Regions from separate parts of the Undibacterium sp. GW821-FHT11H02 genome, predicted to be linked through region 2. Evidence: predicted binding sites of a transcription regulator. Region 2 holds the regulator's gene; each other region holds the start of a gene.

What was found. The regulator LexA, encoded in region 2, represses DNA repair genes until DNA is damaged. The targets are predictions, from matches to a motif close to ACTGTATNNNNATACAGT.
Region 1: recA (recombinase RecA) is a predicted target of LexA. The motif match lies at 4,078-4,095, and genes of this name have one in related genera.
Region 3: dinB (DNA polymerase IV) is a predicted target of LexA. The motif match lies at 2,011-2,028, and genes of this name have one in related genera.

Annotation. Positions count from the first base shown of each region.
Region 1 is NZ_JBXARG010000012.1:94,106-99,633, reverse strand. It holds gene sucD (succinate--CoA ligase subunit alpha) at 1-290, opposite strand, end outside; gene sucC (ADP-forming succinate--CoA ligase subunit beta) at 309-1,493, opposite strand; gene recX (recombination regulator RecX) at 2,115-2,573, opposite strand; gene recA (recombinase RecA) at 2,949-3,986, opposite strand; gene AC1RR2_RS13290 (fused MFS/spermidine synthase) at 4,274-5,528, opposite strand, start outside.
Region 2 is NZ_JBXARG010000004.1:267,533-273,060, forward strand. It holds gene clpX (ATP-dependent Clp protease ATP-binding subunit ClpX) at 1-788, shown strand, start outside; gene lon (endopeptidase La) at 1,052-3,460, shown strand; gene lexA (transcriptional repressor LexA) at 3,625-4,278, opposite strand; gene rpsF (30S ribosomal protein S6) at 4,611-4,979, shown strand; gene priB (primosomal replication protein N) at 5,037-5,363, shown strand; gene rpsR (30S ribosomal protein S18) at 5,373-5,528, shown strand, end outside.
Region 3 is NZ_JBXARG010000014.1:123,755-129,282, forward strand. It holds gene AC1RR2_RS14695 (Ig-like domain-containing protein) at 1-473, shown strand, start outside; tRNA gene AC1RR2_RS14700 (tRNA-Arg) at 812-886, shown strand; gene dinB (DNA polymerase IV) at 905-1,984, opposite strand; gene AC1RR2_RS14710 (PAS domain-containing protein) at 2,209-3,900, shown strand; gene AC1RR2_RS14715 (amidase) at 3,990-5,528, opposite strand, start outside.

The sequences.
Region 1 (5,528 bases), on a different contig from region 2:
ATCGCCAAATCGAGATCTGCTTCAACTGCTTCCCAGATCGCTGCCGCAGCACCTGCTGGTGGAACGTAGATCACAGAAACCGTTGCGCCAGTCGCTGCTTTAGCTTCAGAGACATTCGCGTAAATTGGAATGCCTTCGAAATCTTCGCCAGCTTTCTTAGGATTAACGCCAGCGACGAAACAGTTTTGACCGTTTGCGTAATCGCGGCACATACGTGTATGGAACTGGCCAGTTTTGCCAGTGATACCTTGGGTGATGACTTTAGTGTCTTTATTAATCAGGATGGACATAGTGATTCCTTGCGAAAATTAAGCTTGACCGGCAGCAGCGGCAACAACCTTCTGTGCCGCTTCTTCCATCGTGTCTGCAGCGATGATAGGCAAACCAGAGTCAGCCAGCATTTGCTTACCGATCTCTTCGTTCGTACCTTTCATACGTACCACCAAAGGTACTTGCAGGGACACTGCTTTGGATGCTGTGATCACGCCTTCAGCGATCACGTCGCAACGCATAATGCCGCCGAAGATGTTGACCAAGATCGCTTTCAAGCCTGGGTTTTTCAACATGATCTTGAAGGCTTCAGTCACTTTTTCTGCAGTCGCGCCACCACCTACGTCGAGGAAGTTAGCTGGCTCGCCGCCGAACAATTTGATGGTATCCATCGTTGCCATCGCCAAACCAGCGCCATTCACCAGGCAACCGATATTACCGTCGAGGGAGATGTAAGCCAAATCAAATTTAGATGCTTCGATTTCAGCTGGATCTTCTTCGTCCAGATCGCGGTAAGCAACGATCTCTGGTTGACGGAACAAAGAGTTCGCATCGAAGTTAAATTTCGCGTCGAGTGCGATTACTTTGCCAGAACCAGTCAAGATCAAAGGATTGATTTCAGCTAATGAGCAATCTGTTTCCATGAATGCTTTGTACAAGCCTTTTAACTGTACACGTGCGTCTTCGATAGAGCCTTCTGGCACACCGATTTTGCGGGAAATATCATCCGCTTCTGCATCTTGCAAACCAGCAGTCGGATCTATCGCGATGGAATGAATCAGCTCTGGATGAGATTCAGCCACTTCTTCAATATCCATACCGCCTTCAGAAGACGCCATCAATACCACACGTTGGCTGATACGGTCAGTTACCATACTCACGTACAGTTCCTTCTTGATGTCCGCGCCTTCTTCAATCAACAGACGGCGTACTTTTTGACCTTCTGGGCTAGTTTGATGCGTGATCAATTGCATACCCATGATCGCGTCTGCGTATTCGCGTACTTGCTCGATGGATTTAGCAACTTTAACGCCACCACCTTTACCACGGCCACCGGCGTGAATTTGTGCTTTGACTACCCATACTGGACCGCCTAAAGTTTCAGCAGCTTTGACTGCTTCTTCAACGGACATGCATGGGATACCGCGCGGTACGGTCACTCCGTATTTACGGAGGATTTCTTTACCCTGATACTCATGGATTTTCATACGACTTCCCTTCAGACACTGAGGTATTAGTTAAAAAGTAAAACAAAAAAACGAAACGAAACTTTATAAACATCTATAAAGAAATACTACAAATTCTTAACATGTAAGTAGTCAAACTGGTACAAGCAAACAAAAATAAACTGCCCAAACAAAAAAACGCAACGACCAAAATTGGCGTTACGTCTGATTAGCAAACACTGAGGATAAAATTGGGAAAATTTGTTTGTACCAACTTAGCACGAGCAAAAACATGATCCTTAGAATCACACATTCCATCAATCAAAGTTCGCTCAGGCGCTTTAAAAGTGAAATAGCATCCGAATAATCGGATAGGAAAAGTAATCAATTTGATTAAGGACATCATGCCTGCTGGCGGCAATTTCGAATATAAAAAGCCACAATTGCGTGCGTTATCGTAGCTTCTACAATAACAGCCGCTCCTGCGGCGTTGCAAAAAACCTGACGATTCTAACACAGCTGAAAGACTAATTCCATTTTTTGGCTAGACCAATTTATGCGTACCAGTAACTGAAAATGTATTTATCCCTACGTAGGGTGAAATTTTCCTGATTTTGATGATGAGCCTATTTGGGAGTGATTGATATTTACATAACAAACAAAACCAAACCAAGGAAATCACTCTTCACATGTATCTCGTGTAGTTCGTAAAGCAGTATTGATTGCACTGCTGGAAAATCCGCGCTGCGCCAAGAATTGCATCTGTTTTACTTTCTCACGATGATTAACTGGTGCATCGGGGAATTTTCTGTACAAGACTTCAAGGGCACGCTGACATTCTGTTTCTTGCAAGTCCTGCTTTAAATCTTCCAAATCTTCTTTATTTAAATTGTGACTCTGTAGCTCAGCCATTATCTTTTGATTGCCGAATCTAGATTGTCGACGATTAACCAGTGCTTCTGAAAAACGTTGATCTGAGAGAAATTTAGAGACTTCCAACCAGTCCAGCAACGCTTCAAGTTCCCCCTCTTCTTCAACATGCGATCTCAACTTGCGTGCCAATTCAAATCGGCTATGTTCACGCAACGATAAATAACGCAAGGCTCGGGCTTTTAAACTTAATTTTGGCTTAATCATGATTTGCGAATTAACCAGGGATTGTTAACATAATTTTCCGCCGCATAGATTACCGAAAACATGTTTTGCTTAAAATTACCCCAATAAGATTGAAAAAAGTAGTCAAGTTGAGTGCTAATTCTATGGACTAGTTTAAGACTCTTGCCAACTTCTATTGAAAAACAAGAAATGCAAAGAGAAGCCTATCTTATGTAAGCCAAGAACATAAAAAAAGTCGATCACTCATTTGCATGAGTAGATCGACTCAAGACTAACGTGAACTGATAATTCATGCTTCGCTATGAAAATCTAAGAAAATTTCTGTGAGTATCTGTAACTCTGTACCAATTTCAAAATTTTTTAACAAATTCAAAGAAGCCCAAGCAAATCTGTTTTCTATTCTGCCGCCAACGGAGGCAGTAAAGGCACGCCTAGCTGTTCGCGCACTTTATTTTCAATTTCATAGGCCAAAGCTGGACGCTCGATCAAGAAATTGCGTGCATTGTCTTTGCCTTGCCCGATTTTCTCACCGTTATAGCTATACCAAGATCCTGATTTTTCGACAATTTTACAGTCAGCCCCCAAGTCCAGAATTTCACCTTCGCGCGATGTTCCTGCGCCATACAAAATGTCAAAATGCGCTTCTTTAAATGGAGGTGCAACTTTATTTTTCACCACTTTAACTTTAGTTTCATTACCAACGACTTCATCACCAGCTTTGATCGAGCCTGTTCGACGTATATCTAAACGTACTGAAGCATAAAACTTTAAGGCATTACCACCGGTTGTGGTCTCTGGACTTCCAAACATCACACCAATCTTCATACGAATCTGGTTAATAAAAATCACTAAGGTGTTAGTACGATTGATACTACCTGTCAATTTACGCAAAGCCTGAGACATTAAACGAGCTTGCAAGCCTGGTAAAGAGTCGCCCATATCGCCTTCAATTTCCGCTTTCGGAGTTAGTGCAGCGACTGAATCGACAACGACCAAATCAACGCTACCTGAACGCACCAAAGCATCCGTAATTTCTAGAGCCTGCTCACCAGTATCTGGCTGAGAAATCAGAAGATCATTCAGATTAACGCCCAATTTTTGGGCATACCCTACATCAAGCGCATGTTCCGCATCGATAAAGGCGCAAGTACCACCCAATTTTTGCATTTCTGCGATCACTTGCAAGGTCAGTGTTGTCTTACCAGAAGATTCTGGGCCGTAGATTTCGACCACACGACCACGTGGCAAGCCACCCACACCTAAGGCGATATCCAAACCAAGGGAGCCAGTGGAAACGACTTGTATCTCTTCAATCGCGGCGCCATCAGCTAGACGCATGATAGAACCTTTACCAAATTGCTTCTCAATCTGCGCTAAAGCCGCAGCTAATGCTTTGCTTTTATCGGCGCTATTATCAGTTTTTCTATCGTCCATAATTTCTTCCTGGTAAATACTAAAGAGTCAGTGAATTGTTTGAGTTATACCTGTCGACTAAAAAAGTCGCTTAAATCAAAAACATGCCGATACTGTATAAAAAATCAGTGGTTTATGCAAGCTTATTTTTAAAATATTTTTACAGCCCTATTTAATTACTTTTAATGCAATAATCATTGCACCAATCGTCAAATAAAAAAGGCTGATTCCCTAAAATTTTAGAAATCAGCCCATATCCGACAGCTACGAAATTGAACAATTTAAATCTACATCAATCAAATTAAGACCTATTTACTATCAGCTTTAGCTTCCTGCTTAAAAAGCGGACTTTCGCTATAACGAGAAATCAACTTAAATATCGCTTGTGCTGAAGCATTTGAATCCAAAACATTTCCTTTCGGAGTATTGTATTCAAGCTTTAAATTATCATCCGTGGAAATCAGTGTATTAATCCCTGCTCCAAATTGTTGCATCATCCTATCGACATTCTCATTAGTCAACACACGTGATTTTTCCAAATCTTCTATCCTAGTATTAAATTTTAGCCGCGTTGATTCTAGCGTCGGCACGGCTTTTAGAAAATCAATGGCCTTCGCTACCGGTGCTTTACGAGCTTCATTGTTCGTTGCTATCAAGATGCCCTGCCCACCAATGATGTACATAGACACGAATGTAAATTCTGAGCGCAGAGTTGCAATGACAGCTAATAAATCAGAGGGGTGCATATGATGTAGCTGAACCCATTGCTGCAAAATCCCATCGTTCGCCAATTTTGACTTTATCAAGCTATAAAACTCTCGGTTGTATAAAGATGCGGCTCCAGCAAACCAAATAGACGTAATTTCAATACTAACCACATCATACAAATAATTAGGGGGCGTCAACAGCAACAAATTCCGACCATCAGTGAGATGCATTTGGACGCCTGCCTGCTTACTGACTCGTCCATTCACATCCGAAAAGTGCTTATCTGCCATATTCACAACGTCACTACTCAGTTCCGCAATATCTAAGTGCCGGAATCCTGCGTCATGGAAAACTTTACTAGTGACACCGGTGCCGTATCCAATTACCAACGCTCGATCTCTACGTTCTTGATGCATTAATGGCGCGAATGCAAATCCAAACTGCGCTTGCATTTCGCCCTCCCACACATTATTCCCTTGAAATTTACCATTCGTTAAGAGCGTCTTAAATTCGCCTTTTTGCGCGCTGGTACGCTTTTCACTGTCGGACTTTGGTACCACCGCGACAGTGGTGAGTCCACCATCGATACTCTCTGCATGGTCAATGACATTTCCCCATTTTTGGGCTACGAAGTAGACGTTTGCGCCAGAACTTAAAGTGTTGTAATCCAATCTAATTTGAAAAGATAGCACGGCACATAGGCCAGCAAACCCAAACACCACAAAGTCTATTTTTGCTGGGCGATATCCACCAACGACGACGACCATCAACGCGAGTAGTAAGGTAGTCGCCGTCAATACTTGTGCGGCGCCTAATCCACCTAACATTGGAAGCAAAAAGAATCCGAACAACAAA
Region 2 (5,528 bases):
AAAATATCATTCAAAAGTTACTGCAAAATTGCAACTACGAAGTAGAGCGAGCCCAAAAAGGTATCGTCTATATCGATGAAATAGACAAGATTTCACGTAAAGCAGAAAACCCTTCCATTACCCGAGATGTGTCGGGCGAGGGTGTGCAGCAAGCTTTGTTGAAATTGATTGAAGGAACGATGGCATCGGTGCCACCACAAGGGGGGCGTAAGCATCCTAATCAAGATTTCATTCAAATCGATACGACCAATATTATGTTTATTTGCGGTGGTGCGTTTGATGGTTTGGCGAAGATTATTTCTGATCGCTCGGAGAAGAGTGGTATCGGTTTTGCGGCCAGTGTGAAAAGCGAAAGTCAAAAAAGTGCTAGCCAGGTTATTCTTGATGCGGAGCCACAGGACTTGATTAAGTTCGGGATCATTCCCGAATTAGTTGGTCGTTTGCCAGTGATTGCGACCCTGATGGAGTTGGATGAGGCTGCTTTGATTCAGATTTTGGTTGAACCAAAAAATGCCTTAATTAAACAGTACGCAAAACTGCTGGAGATGGAGGGTTGCGAGCTCGAGATTCGTCCTTCGGCGTTGCAGGCCATTGCTAAGAAAGCGATCGCCCGTAAAACTGGCGCGCGTGGTTTACGTTCCATACTAGAACACGCTTTGCTCGATATCATGTTCGAATTACCGAGCGAGAAAAATGTCAGCAAAGTGGTTATTGATGAAAATACCATCAATAATGGCGCAAAACCATTGTTGATTTACAACGAACAAGCTAAAGTTGCAGGTGCGTAATATTTCCATTATTTCAAACTCAGTTGCAATTCAGTCGTTTTATTGAAAATTTCCGCAATCTTTTTGCGAATCAGCTTTTTTTGCCTGTGATTCGCAAAAATAAACGGTACAATTTATCGAAACAATAGAGATTTTTAGCTTCAATCGAAAAGCTACCCGGAGACTTCTCTGTGTGGCTTTTTTTATTGTTTTTTTCGGATGACGGGCTTGAGTTTTAGCCTAGTGCGCCAATCTAGTTACTGTAATTTTTTAAAAGGTGCGCCATGACAACTTCCACAATTACTGAACGTACAGAATTACCCTTATTGCCATTGCGCGATGTCGTGGTATTCCCTCACATGGTGATCCCATTGTTTGTTGGTCGTCCAAAATCGATCAAGGCTTTGGAAGCCGCGATGGAGCAGGGCAAGAGTATTATGCTGGCGGCACAAAAAGCCGCAGCAAAAGATGAGCCATCAGCTGAAGATATTTATGAAATTGGCTGTATTGCGAATATCTTGCAGATGTTGAAACTGCCAGACGGTACCGTTAAGGTATTGGTCGAAGGTACGCAACGTGCGCGTATTCATCATATTACTGATTCCGAATCGCATTTTATCGCCGACTTGACACCAGTTGCTTTGGACGCTGGAGACGATTCTGAAGTCGAAGCTATGCGTCGTGCGATCGTGCAGCAATTCGACCAATATGTAAAACTGAATAAAAAAATCCCACCAGAAATCTTGGCCTCTTTATCTGGCATAGATGATGCTGGTCGTCTGGCCGATACTATCGCTGCGCACCTGCCTTTAAAGCTGGAGCAAAAACAAGTTATTCTGGAAATTTTTAGTGTTGCTAAGCGCCTCGAACATTTACTTGGCCAGCTAGAAGGTGAGTTGGACATACTTCAAGTTGAGAAGCGTATCCGCGGTCGGGTTAAGCGCCAGATGGAAAAATCGCAACGTGAGTACTATTTGAATGAGCAGGTCAAAGCGATTCAAAAAGAGCTCGGTGAAGGCGAAGAGGGCGCGGATATTGATGAACTCGAGAAGAAGATAACGGCTGCGAAAATGCCGAAAGAAGCGCGCGATAAGGCAATGAATGAGTTGAAAAAACTCAAGATGATGTCGCCTATGTCGGCTGAGGCAACTGTAGTACGTAATTACATCGATACTATCGTTAATTTACCTTGGAAGAAAAAATCCAAAGTGAATAATGATTTGAGCAATGCGGAAAAAGTATTGAGCGACGATCACTACGGTTTAGATAAGGTGAAAGAGCGTATTCTAGAATATCTCGCGGTTCAACAACGTGTCGATAAATTGAAAGCACCAATTTTGTGTCTGGTTGGCCCTCCTGGTGTTGGTAAAACTTCACTTGGACAATCGATTGCGCGTGCCACGAACCGTAAGTTTGTTCGTATGGCCTTGGGTGGCGTTCGTGATGAAGCCGAGATCCGTGGTCATCGTCGTACTTATATTGGTTCTATGCCTGGGAAAATTTTGCAGAGTCTGTCAAAAGCAGGCGTGCGCAATCCTTTATTCTTGCTCGACGAAGTGGATAAGATGGGAGCCGATTTCCGTGGCGATCCATCTTCAGCTTTGTTGGAGGTTTTGGATCCGGAACAAAATCATACCTTTTCAGATCATTACATTGAGGTTGATTTTGATTTGTCCGACGTTATGTTTGTGGCGACCTCGAATTCTTATAACATTCCACCGGCCTTGTTAGATCGGATGGAAGTGATACGTTTATCGGGTTACACGGAAGATGAAAAAGCGAGTATCGCATTGCGTTATTTGTTACCTAAGCAAGTCAAGAATAATGGTTTGAAAGAAGAAGAAATTTCAGTTTCAGAATCTGCGATTCGCGATATTATTCGTTACTATACGCGTGAAGCTGGGGTGCGTTCATTGGAACGTGAAATCTCTAAAATCTGCCGCAAAGTTGTGAAGATGTTGTTGTTGAAAAAGACCGAAAAGAAAGCCACGATCACGTCGAAAAATCTAGATAAATTTTTGGGTGTGCGTCGTTTTGATTTTGGTGTAGCGACCAAAGAAAATCAGGTCGGTCAAGTCGTTGGTTTAGCATGGACGGAAGTCGGCGGTGATTTGTTGACCATTGAGGCGGTGTCTATGCCGGGTAAGGGAGCAACGATACGCACTGGTACACTAGGCGATGTAATGAAGGAGTCGATTGAGGCAGCTCGTACCGTGGTTCGTAGCCGAGCTGCGCGTTTAGGTATTAAGGCCGATGTATTTGAAAAAACCGATGTGCATATTCACGTGCCTGAAGGTGCAACACCGAAAGATGGTCCATCCGCGGGGATTGCGATGACCACGGCAATGGTATCGATCTTTACTGGTATTCCAGTACGTGCAGATGTGGCGATGACAGGTGAGATTACACTTCGCGGTGAAGTTCTGCCAATTGGTGGTTTGAAAGAGAAGCTGTTGGCGGCACATCGCGGTGGAATTAAAACTGTGTTGATCCCAGAGGAGAATGCGAAAGATCTGACGGAAATTCCTGATAACGTCAAAAACAAGCTGGAGATTATTCCAGTGCGTTGGATTGATAAAGTCTTGGAAATTGCGTTGGAGCGTCAGCCTGTTCCTCTAACGGAGGAGGAGATGGCTGTGCCTACGGTCGCAAAAGCTGACGCGAGCGCAGATACTTCCACGATTAAGCATTGATTAGTATCTACAATTTCTCTTTGTCGCTCAATAGAAAAAATGCCCGATGATTTTATCGGGCATTTTTTTTAGAAGTTTTGCACTTACGTGCACTTACGGTTAGTGAGAATGATCTTTAATCGCTTTGACTAATGGACTCAAACATATTTATTCTCTAGATTTACTTACCAGCTGCGCAGCAAGCCAACTGCAAGGCCTTCTAGCGCAAAGTCGGTTTCATTTTCATTTACGATAATGGGTGAGAAGTCCGGATTTTCCGGTAGCAGTTCAACTCCGCTTGAAGTTTTCAAATATCGTTTTACGGTAACTTCTTCACCTATGCGTGCCACGACAATCTGCCCATTGCGAGCAGTATCCGTTTTTTTGACGGCGAGCAAATCGCCATCCATGATCCCTATGTCGCGCATCGACAAACCACGAACTCTGAGTAAAAAATCTGGTTTAGCAGAAAACAATGACGGATCGACTTGGTAAGTCGCTTCCACATGTTCAGTTGCCAAAATCGGCGATCCGGCTGCCACACGTCCGACTAAGGGCAGACTTAATTGCATCAAAGCTGGATGCGGTAACGCCATTTGCATATTTGGCATGGAGTTTGATAACTCTGATTCTAATAATCGAATACCGCGGGAGGTGCCAGCAGCAATTTCAATAACACCTTTACGCGCTAAGGCTTGCAAATGCTCTTCTGCAGCGTTAGTCGAGCGAAAGCCTAACTCATTGGCGATTTCAGCACGGGTTGGTGGAAATCCTGTATTTTGAATAGCATCTTTTATGAGGTTGAGAATTTGTTCTTGGCGTGCGGTGAGCTTGAGCATGGTAGTCCCGATGGAATCTGAATTGAGTCTGAAGAATCTGAATTTAATCTTGGTATATGCTAAAAGAGGCTGTATATATAAGCAGACTGTATTTTTATACAGTAAATGGCTGAATGCAAGTTATTTTGTGTTTTTTTTACATTTAACCAATCCATCCGCATTAAATATGCACTGTTCGTGTCGCGAAGAAGTGCCGTAAATTCTAATTAAGTGTTACAGGTGATCTAACTGCTTGATTATGATAGGAAAGTGCGTTATAGTCTCGGGCTGTCCTCTTCCTGCACTCGTCTTGACGCCGAGGCAGGCTTTATTTTTGTCCACAAGGAGAAATTATGCGTCATTATGAAATCGTATTTATCGTACATCCCGATCAAAGCGAGCAAGTTCCTGCAATGATCGAACGCTACAAAGCTAGCGTAACTACACGTGGCGGCCAAGTGCACCGCGTTGAAGATTGGGGCCGTCGTCAACTGGCTTACATGATTCAAAAATTAGCTAAAGCTCACTATGTTTGCATGAACATTGAGTGCGACGCTGAAACTTTGCTTGAGTTGGAAACAGCATTCAAATTTAATGATGCCGTATTGCGCCACCTCACAGTTAAATTGAAAAAAGCAGAAACAGCTCCTTCTCCAATGATGAAGTCTGTGCAGAAAGAAGATTCTGCTAAGGCACAACGTGTTGAAGCTCCAGCAGCTTAATCGTTTTGACTAAGAGCGTGTAGGAACCAGTTAGTCATAATTGAGAGTCAGCAACTTGTGAATCAACTTAAAGTAGTCGCTGCGGTTGTTGAAAAGTCAGTGTTGCGTTATACCCCAGCGGGAATACCCATCGCGACAGCAACTTTAGTGCACGACTCTAAGCAGGTGCAAGCAGGTGGTGAACGTCAAGTTGAGTTTGAAATTGCTGCAATTGCCGCAGGTGAAATTTCAAAACGATTCTTGGATATTGAGCTCGGTATGTTTATGATTTTTACAGGTTTCTTAGCACGCAAAAACCGCAACAGCAAAAGTCTCGTTTTTCATGTTACTGAATTTCAGGAAGCTGAAATAACAATAGAAAACGAAACAAATTTACTAGATTAGGAGCCTAAAATGGCATTCGGTAAAAAATTTGATAAAAGCAAATTAAAACAAAAGCGTCAGCAACAAAATCCTTTGTTCAAACGTAAAAAATTCTGCCGCTTCTCAGCGGGTCATGTCGCAGCAGTTGACTACAAAGACATCGATACATTAAAAGATTTCATCCAA
Region 3 (5,528 bases), on a different contig from region 2:
TAGGCGATATGAACGGAGGACACACGACCGATCAAATTGCGAATAGTTTTTATAATGCCGGCGTTCAATATCCGGCCTTAACCGGTTTCTCGTCCACCATGAGTCATGCGGATTTCATCAACACGATTTATAGAAATGTATTGGGCAGAAGTGATGGTGCGGATGCAGGTGGCTTGGCGTACTGGACAGGAGGATTGCAGAATGGATCAGAGACGCGCGGATCTGTAGTGTCAAAAATCCTCGATTCTGCGCATCGCTTTAAAGGCGATGCGACGTGGGGCTGGGTGGCGAATCTATTGGATAATAAGATTGCCGTGGCTAAGACATTCGCTATTGATTGGGGGCTGGGGTTCGCATCCGGAGCGATCGCTATCGAACAAGGCATGTTGATAGCTGCTGCGATTACGCCTACCGATACGTCGGCTGCCTTAACATTGGTCGGGATCTCAGCTTCAGACATGCACTTGTATTGAAAATGCTCGTTACAAGTGCTCGTTTTTCTTAGCCGTCCACACAATAGTGGGTGTTAGATAAATGTAGGACTTACGCAAAACAGACGCTGGCGTTGTTGTGTACACCTCGCCGTGCAACCGCACTGTCTTCGGCTCCACGCCCCGATTCAAGCATTCGAGGGCATGCTTTAGCCAGGGCAATTTTGCGTAAGTCCTAAAATGAAAAATTTTGTCTAATTCTTAACTTGTTGAAATGAGTCTAAAAGGAAGCCGAGCTTGCATTTTCAATTTAGCCCGTTTTCTTATATGCAAATTTAGCTTCAACCCGCTACAATAGCGGTCTGCAAACATTTGCACACGCGACCGTCTTCCAACGGATAGGATACGAGTTTCCGAAGCTCGCAATACAGGTTCGATTCCTGTCGGTCGCACCAAGCTTAACAGTAGTATTTCTACAGAACTTCTTCTTTGTAAGAAAATAAGTCTAGCTGCGCTATAACTTTTTTCTCTTCGATTCCGATACCCAAGCCTAATAGTCTTACTGGTAATTGTCGCCTTTGATAGCCATTGGTGATTAATTCAGCAAATTTGTCTTTGTCTAAACTATCCGCCCGGCACTCGACCGTCGTTTGTTTGAAGTCTTTAAAACGAATCTTGATATTTAATTTGTGAATTTGATGTTGAGTTTTGGTGCGTTCCACTTGTTTTGATAAGGCCTCATAGAGCATAGGTAATTCGTTTAAGCAGGCGCTTAAGTCAGCTAAGTCTCGGGTATAAGTTTCCTCCACGCTAACCGATTTTCTGACTGAGCTGGCTTGTACTTGTCGATCGTCAATGCCGCGACACAAAGAATATAAACGACTCCCCAATTTGCCAAACTGTTGGAGTAAATCAGGCAGGCTCCATGCGTGTAAATCCTGACAAGTGAGTACGCCTAGCTGCTGTAATTTGGCAGCGGTCACTTTGCCGACGCCAAAAAGTCTGTTCACGGGTAAGGCGGCAACAAACGCTGTTACCTGCTCCGGCAAAATCACATACATGCCATCAGGTTTGTTCCAATCGCTGGCTACTTTGGCAAGAAACTTATTTGGTGCTACACCTGCTGAAGCGGTGATGCCGACTTCGTTGGCGATACGAGCGCGTATTTCTTGGGCGATGCGGGTGGCACTGCCTTGATGTTGCCTTGAGGTACTGACATCGAGAAACGCTTCATCTAAAGAGAGAGGTTCGACCAGATCCGTGTAGTCGCGATAAATCGCCAAAATCTGGCGCGATGCGATTCGATATTTTTCCATGGTGGGTGGCAGGACGATCAGATCGGGACAGCGTTGCAAAGCCTGTGAGGTGGGCATGGCAGAACGTATACCAAATTTGCGTGCGACATAATTGCAGGTTGCTACGACGCCGCGTTGGTCGGCTTTACCACCTATTGCAAGTGGCAGTTCTCGCAGACGTGGATCATCACGCATTTCTACTGACGCGTAGAAGCAATCGCAGTCGCAGTGAATGATTTTGCGTTGTACAGGAGTCATGTGATTCTTAGCTGCGGATATTTGGTACTGATTATTTGATCAGTATTTTAGTGGATTTTTAGTACTTAAGTCATAGATTATTAGTGTCGCCACTTGATTCTTCACATGCCTAATTTGTATGAGAAAATAAATTGGAAATCCAAGTCAACTCTTGGGTGACAAAGCGAGCAAACAAGTTCAGTATGTTGCTCAATTCAGGTTCATCTACTTTTACTTGCCCTACTATGTCCGCTTCCTCGAATCCATTTGCCAATACTGATACTGGTAAGTCCGCATTACTCGGTCAGTTAATACCAGGTGATAAAGAGGTACAAGCCTTGGATGCGAACCAGCTCTTACAATTGTTTGGCGAGTCTATCTGGGTATGGAATATTGTGGATAATCAAATGTCCTTTTCTTCCAGCATACAAAATTTGCTCGGTTATCCAGCGGGCGACTGGGGCAGCCATATTGATGAATGGTTCAGCCGGATTCATGCCGACGATGTGAAATCTGCGATGCAAGCGATGCGTGCCTGTGTGGATGGACGTAGCGCACAATTTCAGGATGAATACCGGATGTTGTGTAATGACGGAAGTTGGAAGTGGGTGCGCGCTCGTGGCGTGGTGTTGGCGAAAAGCGAAACAAATAAGGCCTTGCGTATGCAGGGCACTTTGGCCGCATTACCGGTGGCATTACCTGTATCAAATACTGCGGGACAGAATTATCAACGCGGGCAACAGGTCTTAGAGAATTTGTCACGCGAGCTGCCGAAAATTTTCTTCTATCAATTTCAGCGATTCCCTGGTGGACGTTGTTGTCTTCCTTACGCTAGTGACGCTATCGCCTATGTACATGGGGTACCTGCGAGCGAGGTACAGGATAATGCAGCGCCTATGTTCGCCCAAGTACATCCCGATGACCTGGAGCACTTGCGCGAAGCCATGAAATATTCTGCCCAAACTTTGCAGATCTGGCATCTCAATTACCGCATCGTGTTGAAGCAAGGTGAACGACACTTATCAGGTGAGGCTTATCCGACCAAGCAGCCTGATGGCAGCGTGATTTGGCATGGTTTTTTAGTCGATATCAGTGAACGTAAATTTCTTGAACAACACACGCATGCTGCCGATACGCGGATTCATACTGCCTTGAAATGCATAAAACTTGGTTCTTACGATATTCATATCCCCAGCGGGCAGGGACAATTTAGTCCTGAATATGCGGAGGTATTGGGCTTGCCTGCAGACTACCATAAGCATACTGAAAAATTCTGGCAATATTTTTGGTTGGATGGCTTGCATCCTGACGATGCTATGAGTCTAAAGAATGCTTACCAGCAGCATTTCAAGTCGCAGGGGAAAATTCCGTTCCAGGCAGAGTTTCGATTACGAGCCAAAAATGGTGATTGGCGTTGGTTGTTGTCGATAGGTAGCGTAGTCGAGTGGGACGCAAATGGTCGTGCGGTGCGGATGTTGGGCACCCATGTTGATATCACCGAACGAAAAAAGCATGAGATGGAAATTCGACATTTCGAAGATATTTTGCGTTCAGGTCGAGATCGCTATAAAAAACTGGCGAGTGAATTGGAAATTTTATTTGCTCATACGCCTGTCGGTATTATGTTGGTACACAAGGATAAGATCATGCGAGCCAATCCTATGTCGGCACAGATTTTTGCATATCGTGATGCGAAAGACATGCTGACAGTCTCGGTCTTAACTATGCTCGAAAATGAAGAGGCGTACCAGAAATTGCGCGATCAAATTGCTAAGCGTTTGCAGACCGACTCTCCAGCCGAAGTGTTTTGCTCGCTGAAGCGTGCTGATGGTAAAAATTTCCAGGCGCGCCTGATAGGAAGGGTACTGCCTTTGGAGCAGTTTGCGGATACGACGGTGTGGATGGTGGAAGTCTTGTCTGAGCCTGTGACAAATTAAATTGAATTAGGCTGGACCAAGCAGAATTGAGTTGCGTCACCTACTTAAATAACGCAACTCAATTGTCATCTCTCAAATTGAGCTCAATTTTATTTGCGCAAACGTGGCGCGGGCAAAGCAGGGCGTGCTACTTCAAAGGCATAACCCATATTAAGCAAGCTGGCATCACTCCACGCACCCGCGAAGAAGGAGATACCGACTGGCAAACCTTGTACCAATCCCATAGGCACTGTTAAATGCGGATAGCCCGCAATCGCGGCTGGTGAACTTGAGCTACCTGCAATCACATCGCCTTTTTTGTAATTGATGTCCCAGGCCGGTCCGGTGGTCGGTGCGATCAATGCATTCAATTGATGTTTTTTTAGAGCAGCGTCTATTCCTTCTACGCCGGTCAGTTTTTTAGCGCGGGTACTAGCCTGAATATAATCGGCATCGGTCAAAGGCCCTTTGGCTTGCGCCAATTCCATGATTTCTTGGGCAAAATGCGGCATGACTTGCTTCGCGTTTGCCTTATTAAATTGCATGATGTCGGCCAGTGAGCGAGACTTAACGGTGGCGGGTGTGGCACTCAAATACTGATTTAAGTCAGCTTTGAAATCATAAAGCAAGACAGCAAATTCATCTTTCTCTGCTTGTTCTAAATTGCCTAGCTCAACTTGCTCAATAATGATGGCACCTTGTGCTTTTAAGATATCCAAGCTCTGTTTGAATAAGGCCAAAGTTCGCTTGTCGTAGCCTGCCAACATTTTAGTCACCACGCCGAGACGTTTACCTTTTAGGGCATTCGGATTTAAACCCGCAGTGTAGTCTTTGGCGCGCAATTTATCGGCCTCTTTGGTGGCCGGATCTGCTGCATCTGAGCCGGCGATGGCGTTCATGATCAAGGCCGCATCTCTGACACTTAGGGTCATAGGACCTGCAGTGTCCTGGCTATGACTGAGTGGAATGATGCCGTTGCGGCTGACCAGCCCTAATGTCGGTTTTAAGCCCACTAAACCATTGACGGCGGCCGGGCATACCACGGAGCCATCAGTTTCAGTGCCGATGGCCGCGGGTATCATGCGTGCCGCCACGGCTGCGCCAGAACCAGAGCTGGAGCCGCAAGGGCTTTTACTTGTATTGTAAGGATTGCGGGTTTGTCCGCCTACGCTACTCCAGCCACTGCTGGACTTGGTAGAGCGAAAATTTGCCCATTCACTCAGATTGGTCTTGCCCGCAATGATGGCACCCGCCGCGCGTAATTTTTGTACGATGGTGGCATCGCTACTGGCCATGTTGTCGGCCAGTGCTAAGGAACCTGCTGTTGTGACCATGCCTTGGACTGCAATATTGTCTTTAACCATCAAGGGCAGACCTCGTAAGCTTAAGCTTGGATTAGATTCTGGACGTGCTTGTCTATCAACTGCTTCGGCGTCTTGCATTGCTGCTTTGCGTACCGCAGTTACGGCTGCGAGTTGTGGATTGAGTTGGCTAGTGCGCGCTTGGTAGGTTTTGAGTAGTTCTACCGCCGTGGTTTTACCTTGTTGATACTGTTGGGCGATCGCGGTTAAATCTTGTGTGCTTTGAATACTGGGTTGACTTGATTGAGCATGCGCATAAGGAATGCTGCTAAGGCTGGCGGCGATGAT